Regions from separate parts of the Novilysobacter viscosus genome, predicted to be linked through region 2. Evidence: riboswitches for the same ligand, from Rfam matches in the RefSeq annotation. Region 2 holds a riboswitch; the other holds the start of a gene.
The links. A riboswitch is a leader RNA that binds a small molecule or an ion and turns the genes downstream of it on or off. The one in region 2 is predicted to bind cobalamin.

Region 1: another riboswitch for cobalamin. It lies ahead of btuB (TonB-dependent vitamin B12 receptor); the one in region 2 lies ahead of ACJQWL_RS05505 (ribonucleoside-diphosphate reductase subunit alpha).

The regions. Positions count from the first base shown of each region.
Region 1 covers NZ_JBJMAV010000005.1:189,399-192,800, reverse strand. The annotation lists gene bioD (dethiobiotin synthase) at 1-157, opposite strand, end outside; gene ACJQWL_RS09800 (TMEM175 family protein) at 154-888, opposite strand; gene msrC (free L-methionine (R)-S-oxide reductase MsrC) at 958-1,440, shown strand; gene ACJQWL_RS09790 (TfoX/Sxy family protein) at 1,437-1,802, shown strand; cobalamin riboswitch at 1,869-2,096, shown strand; gene btuB (TonB-dependent vitamin B12 receptor) at 2,216-3,402, shown strand, end outside.
Region 2 covers NZ_JBJMAV010000002.1:402,332-405,733, reverse strand. The annotation lists gene ACJQWL_RS05505 (ribonucleoside-diphosphate reductase subunit alpha) at 1-1,411, opposite strand, end outside; cobalamin riboswitch at 1,845-2,137, opposite strand; gene ACJQWL_RS05500 (DUF2339 domain-containing protein) at 2,253-3,402, shown strand, end outside.

The sequences.
Region 1 (3,402 bases), on a different contig from region 2:
CGTTGCGCCAGCCCTGCGCGGTTTCGATACACCCGCTGGCCACCGGTTTCATGCCCACCGCAGCCAACCCGCGCGCGCGCATTGCATGCAGCAGTGCCGCGCTGGCGACCGACTTGCCGATGCCGGTATCGGTACCGGTGACGAAAACGCTTTTCACGGGTGGGTCCTGAGCTCCAGCGCGGCCTGCAAACGGCGCTGGGCCACGCCTGCATAGATCGGCAGTGCGACGCCCAACAGCCCATAGGCCATGCCCGGCAATGCCATCCACCAGCCGGGTCGCGCCGGGAGCAGCAGCGCGATGGCCATCGAGAGCACGGCGCAGGCGATGTAGACCAGGTGCACGACGACTTCCGATTCAAGCAACTGGCGCTCGGCCGCATCCAGTCGCAACTGGCTGCTGCGACGCAGCGCGTGCACGTTCAAGGCGACGATAAGCCCCGCCAGCACCGCGAAGCCGACGCCGTAGATCACGAAGATCGTGCTGAACTGCGACATGTTGTCGATGCGGAATTCGCTGACCGCCCAGCCTCCGGTAAAGAAGCCCATGGCCGCCGACATCACCATCCGCAACGGGTACACGTAGAACAACGTCGCCGCCACCAGCGCCAGACTCAGCACCACGATGGTGAAGTCCTCCAGTCCAACCCTGCGGAACAGGCGATGGTGGGCGTGCCAGAACAGCGCCAGGATCGCGAAGCCGGCAACGAACGCCGGCAACCGGCGCAGTGCCTCGTAGAGGGCCTCGAAGCTGTCGGGCACGCTGCCGAAGGACACCACCAGCAGCGTGACCGCGAACGCGAAGGCGGCATCGACGAAGGTTTCCACTCGGCTCACGGCCGCTCCACGCAGTCGGAAGCCGTTCTGCACCGGCAGGCGCGACAGGTCCATGTCAAGTGCTCCGTTTTTCGGGATCGGCCGATGGTAAGGCGATGGCGGGGGCGCTGCTACACTCGCGCCATGTTTGCCGCCACCCCACTCACCGGCAACAAGCCGGAGCAGTACTCGCAGCTCCTGGAGCAGGCCCGCGGGCTGATGTCGGGCGAGCGCGACCGCATCGCCAACGCCGCCAACCTGGCCGCCCTGCTGTACCACGGGCTCCCCGACCTCAACTGGGCGGGCTTCTACTTCTTCGATGGCACGGAGCTGGTCGTCGGGCCGTTCCAGGGCCTGCCCGCCTGCGTGCGCATCCCGATGGACCGGGGCGTGTGCGGCGCGGCCGCGCGCGAGCGCACCACCCAGCGGGTCGACGACGTGCATGCCTTCCCGGGCCACATCGCCTGCGACGCGGCCTCGCGTTCGGAGATCGTGGTGCCGCTGGTGCGGGGTGGTGCGTTGATTGGCGTGCTCGACATCGACAGCCCGTTGCCGTCGCGCTTCGATGCCGATGACCAGCGCGGCGTCGAGGCGATTGCCGCGGCCTTCGTGGAGGCAATGGGATGAGCAGCGAGAAGATGCGCAACATCGGCCCCAAGTCCGCGGCGTGGTTGCGGCAGGTCGGGCTGCGCACGCGCGAGGAACTGGCCGAGGCCGGGACCGTCGAGGCCTTCATGCGCGTCAAGCGCGCCGGGTTCAAGCCCACGCTCAGCCTGCTGTATGCGATCGAAGGCGCGTTGCAGGACTGCCATTGGCAGGAGGTACCGGAAGCGCGACGCCAGGAACTGGTCAGCGCGGCCGGTGTCGCGATCGACAAGCTGCCCCCGCCGCGCTACAAGCCCACTCCAGGGCCGGTACGCACCACGGTGCTGACCGAGGACACCGTGGCGATGCGCCCGGACGACGACGAGCCCGACTGGCGGCGTTGAACCGCCGCGACCGCGCGTCGCGATCCAACTTCATCGGACACTCGCCCAACCCGAGCCGATCCCGTACACTGCGCGCCGCTTCAAGGTGACCCGGCGGCGTCCTGCCGACGGGTTGAAACGGGAAGCCGGTGACGCCGCCAACGCGGCCAGCCCGGCACTGCCCCCGCAACGGTAAGCGAGTCAAGCCACGGCATCCGCCACTGGGCTGCAGCAGCAGCCACGGGAAGGCGCCTGGGCCGGAAGGAATCCCTTCCACTCGCGAGTCCGGAGACCGGCCTTGATGCTGACTGGTTGCGATGCGGAGGGCATTGCGGCGGCGACGCCGGCGCTGTTCGTCCGATTTCGCGGCCCATTGCCCCTGCATCCGACTCCCTGACACCGGCACGGCCTGGCCGTGCGATGGAGACGTCCCGATGCAGCTTCGCCTGTCGATCCTCGCCTGCGCCCTCGCGCTACCCCTGTCCGCCCACGCGCAGTCCGAAACGGCGCGCGACCTCGACGAGGTGGTGGTCACCGCCACGCGCACCCCGGTGAGCGCCAACGCAACGCTGGCGCCGGTGGAGGTGATCGATCGCGACGCCATCATCCGCAGCCAGGCCCGATCGCTGCCCGAGCTGCTGCGGGGCCGCGCCGGCGTGGCGATCTCCAACCAGGGCGGCCAGGGCAAGCTCACCACCGTGTTCATGCGCGGCGCGGAATCCGACCACGTTCTGGTGCTGGTCGACGGCGTGCGCGTGGGCTCGGCGACGTCCGGCCTGGTCTCGTTCCAGGACCTGCCCCTGTCGATGATCGACCGCGTGGAAATCGTGCGTGGCCCACGCTCCAGCCTGTACGGCAGCGAGGCGATCGGCGGCGTCATCCAGGTGTTCACCCGCCGCGACCACGGCGGGATCTCGCCACGCGCCAATGCCACCGTCGGCAGCCATGGGCGCCGCGAGGCGAGCGCCGGCATCGGCGGCGGCAGCCAGGCCGCCTGGTTCGGCATCGACGCCGGCTACCAGCGTACCGATGGCATCGATGCCTGCGACGTCGCAACGCCCACGCCGTTTTCCGGCGGCTGTTTCATTGCCGCACCGCAACCGGATGCGGACGGCTACCGGAACCGCTCGGTATCGCTGCGCGGTGGACTCGATCTCGGCACCACCGTCGAGTTGCAGGCCCAGGCGCTGAGGGCGCACGGCGAGAACGAGTTCGATGGCGACTTCACCGACTACTCCGAGACCACCCAGCAGGTGCTGGGGGCGCGCGCCACCTGGACGCCCTCCGATGCGCTGACCCTGGCGCTGGGGGCGGGCCGCAACACCGATGCCTCCGACAACTTCATCGGCGGCACGTCCATCGGCTACTTCGAAACCGATCGCGACAGCGCCAGCGTGCAGGCCGACGTCGCGCTGGCCGAGGGCCACCTGCTGACGGTGGGCGCGGACTGGCTGCGCGACCGCGTCGGCAGCACCACCGCCTACGACCGCACCGAGCGCGACACCCGCGCCGCGTTCGGCCAGTACCAGGGCACGCTCGGGCGACATTCGCTGCAGGCCGCGCTCCGACACGACGACAACCGGCAGTTCGGCCAGGCCACCACCGGCAGCGCCGCATGGGG
Region 2 (3,402 bases):
GGCGGACCGTTTCGGCCAGGCGTTCGAAGTCGAAGGCGACCCGGCCGTCGTCGCGGGTGTCGAGGTGGTGGGCCAGGTTGATCGACCCCAGGTTGCACACCGCGGTTTCGTCCTGCGAGGTGACCTCCACGATCTCGGTGCACAGGTTGGACAGGTGCACGACGTTGCCCGCCAACGCGGTCTGGTTGCAGGCGCGGTTGGACTTGTCCTTGAAGTTCATCCAGCCGTTGCCGGTCTGCGCCAGCGTGCGCATCATCCGCCCGTACAACTCGCGCGCCTTGACCTGGCGGGTGGCCAGGCCGGCGGCTTCGGCGGCCCGGTAGGCGCGGTCGAAGCCCTCGCCGTACAGATCGGTCAGCTGCGGCACGCGGTGCGGGTCGAACAGCGACCACGTCGCGTCCGCCTCGACCCGGCGCATGAACTCGTCGGGGATCCAGTTGGCCAGGTTGAGGTTGTGGGTGCGCCGGGCCTCGTCGCCGGTGTTGTCGCGCAGCTCCAGGAACTCCTCGACATCCGCGTGCCACGGCTCCAGGTACACGCAGGCCGCGCCCTTGCGCTTGCCGCCCTGGTTGACCGCGGCGACCGAGGCGTCAAGCGTCTTAAGCCACGGCACGATGCCGTTGCTCAGGCCGTTGGTGCTGCGGATCAGCGAGCCACGCGAACGGATGCGCGTATAGCTCAGGCCGATTCCGCCGCTGAACTTGCTCAGCTTGGCCACGTCCATGTAGCCGCGGTAGATCGCCTCCAGCGAATCCTCCGGCGAGTCCAGCAGGAAGCAGCTGGAGAGTTGCTCGTGGGTGGTGCCGGCGTTGAAAAGAGTGGGCGAACTGGGGATGTAGTCCAGCTGCGCCATGCGCCGGTACAGCGCCAGCGCGTCGGCCACGTCCTCGCTCAGCGCGCAGGCCACCCGCAGGAAGAACTGCTGCGGCGTCTCGATCACGGTGCGCGCGGTGGGATGGCGCAGCAGGTAGCGGTCGTACAGCGTGCGCAGGCCGAAGTAGTCGAAGCGCCGGTCCAGCGAGGGATCGATCGCGTCGTTGAGCTTGCGCGCGTTGGCCTGGACGAAGCCCAGCAGGCGGTCGTTGATCAGGCCCAGTTCGTGCCCGCGCTGGACCGACTGCGAGAACGCGTTGATGTCGATCGCCGCGACTTCCTTGCCGATGACGCCGGCCAGCAGGCGCGCGGCCAGGCGGCCGTATTCGGGCTCTTCGGCGGTTAGCAGGGCGGCGGTGCGGATCGACAGTTCGTCGAGTTCTCGCGTCGAGGCGCCGTCGTAGAGGCCCGAGATCGTGCGGGTGGCCACGCGCATCGGGTCGATGGCGTGCAGGTCGTCGCTGCAGCGGACGATCGCGCGCACGATCTTGTTGAGGTCGACCGGCTCGCGGCCGCCGTTGCGCTTGGCGACGGTCATGCCCAGCGCGGCGGCGGGCGGGGCCAGGGCGAAGCCGTCGCCGGGCGCGCCGGATGCGGCAGGCAGCCTGCGCGCGGGCTTTGCGGCCGTTGCCGTGGCGTCGGTCGACGGATGCGGGGGCGTTTCGGCGCCGGTCTCGGTGGGTGCCAGGGCGGTGTTGGTGGTGGTCATGCGTGAACTCCAGTGCGTGGGCGCACGGGTCGTCGATCCCCCCCTCGAAGGACGACGCGCGCGGGCGCGGACGCACCGCCGGCCGGGCCTGCGCGTGCAGGGCCGGACGGGCAGGCACGGCCTCGCCCCCGCGGGCGCGGAATCCTGGGGGGGTGGAGCGCGGTTGTCGCACGGGCGAACGCCGCCCGCGAGCCGCATCAACGATGCGTCGCGACACCGGCCGTCTTCCCCCGAAGACTCGCTTGCCGGTCACCGCGCGGTGTGCATCGCGCGGCTGTCGGCAGGTCTTCGGACTCTGGACGCGGACCGGTGCTCTTGATCAGGCAGGAGCGGCTTTGGCTGCCCAACGGGTGCCAGAAGCATCGCGGCTGAAGCCGCTCCTGCGTGGAGCTCTTTCCACCTACTGGCCGTCGCTTCCCGGGGCGCGTGCCCCAGTGCCATGACGGCGGTCGTTTCCACTACCGCTGCGGGGCAGTGCCGGCATTGGACCCAGGTCCGCACCGGCTTCCCTTTCAAGCCGACCGCGAGGCCGGCACCGACGCGCACAACATAATGGGGTGGTGCGCATGCGTCAACGCAAGATGTGGTGTTGATGCCTCGGCGTCAGCACGTATCACCCGCGCCTTGCGGTGGTGTAACGTGCGCCGCACAAGGGGATGGGGAGTCGGCGATGGAAGGGCTGATCGTTCTACTGGTTCTGGCCGTACTGGCGGTGCCGGTGGGGCTGATCGTGGCGTTGGTGAAGATCGGCAGCCTGCGCGGGCGGGTCGATGTCCTGGAGCGCGACCTGGCGACGATGCAGACTGCCGCGGGGTCGACGTCCCGGGCGCGCGCGCCGGAGCCCGATCGTGTGGCTCCGGATTCCCGCCATGGCACCGGCTCTGAAGCGGATCTGCAGGGCGAGGTCGAGGCCGCGCAAGGCCCGACCCTGGCCGAATTGATGCGCCAGCAGGCCGGGCCTGCGCCCACGCATGCCACCGCCAGGGCGGCACAGGCGGCGTCGCGATCCTCGTCCGCGCCGGTGCCGCCGGCAGCCTCGCCAGTGGATGCATCGCCGTCGGGCGTTTCCTCCGGGGGGGCATCGCCCGCAGAGGCACGGCGCGCGGAGGCAGCGTCAAACGGCCGGACGCCGCCGCCACTACCTGGCGCCGCGCGCGGGGTGCCGCCGCCGCGCAGGCCGGATGTGGTGACCCTGGGCCTGCGCGCGGTGCGCCGCTGGTTCAGCCAGGGCAACGTGCCGGTCAAGGTCGGCATGCTGGTGCTGTTTGCCGGTGTCGCGGCGCTGCTCAAGTACGCCGGCGACCAGGGCTGGATGACGTTCCCGATCGAGTTGCGGCTGGCCGGCGTCGCGGCCGCGGCGATCGCCGGGCTGGTGTTCGGCTGGCGCCAGCGCGAATCCCGGCGCAGCTTTGCGCTCGCGCTGCAGGGCGGCGCCATCGGCGTGCTGCTGCTGGTGGTGTTCGCCGCGTTCAAGCTGCATCCGCTGCTGCCAGCGCCCGCGGCGTTCGCGCTGAGCGTCGTGCTGGTGGCCAGCGCCGGCGTGCTGGCGGTCAGGCAGGACGCGGTGGCACTGGCCTGGCTGGGGATCCTGGCCGGCTTCCTGGCACCGATCTGGCTGTCGACCGGGCCGGGCAACCACGTCGCGTTGTTCGGCTACTACGCGGTACTCAACGCGGCGATCTTCGGCATCGCCTGGTACCGCTCGTGGCGCGCGCTCAACGTGCTGGGGTTCCTGTTTACCTTCGCCATCGGCACTGGCTGGGGCGTGCTGCGCTACCGGCCCGAGGACTACGCCACCACGCAGCCCTTCCTGCTGCTGT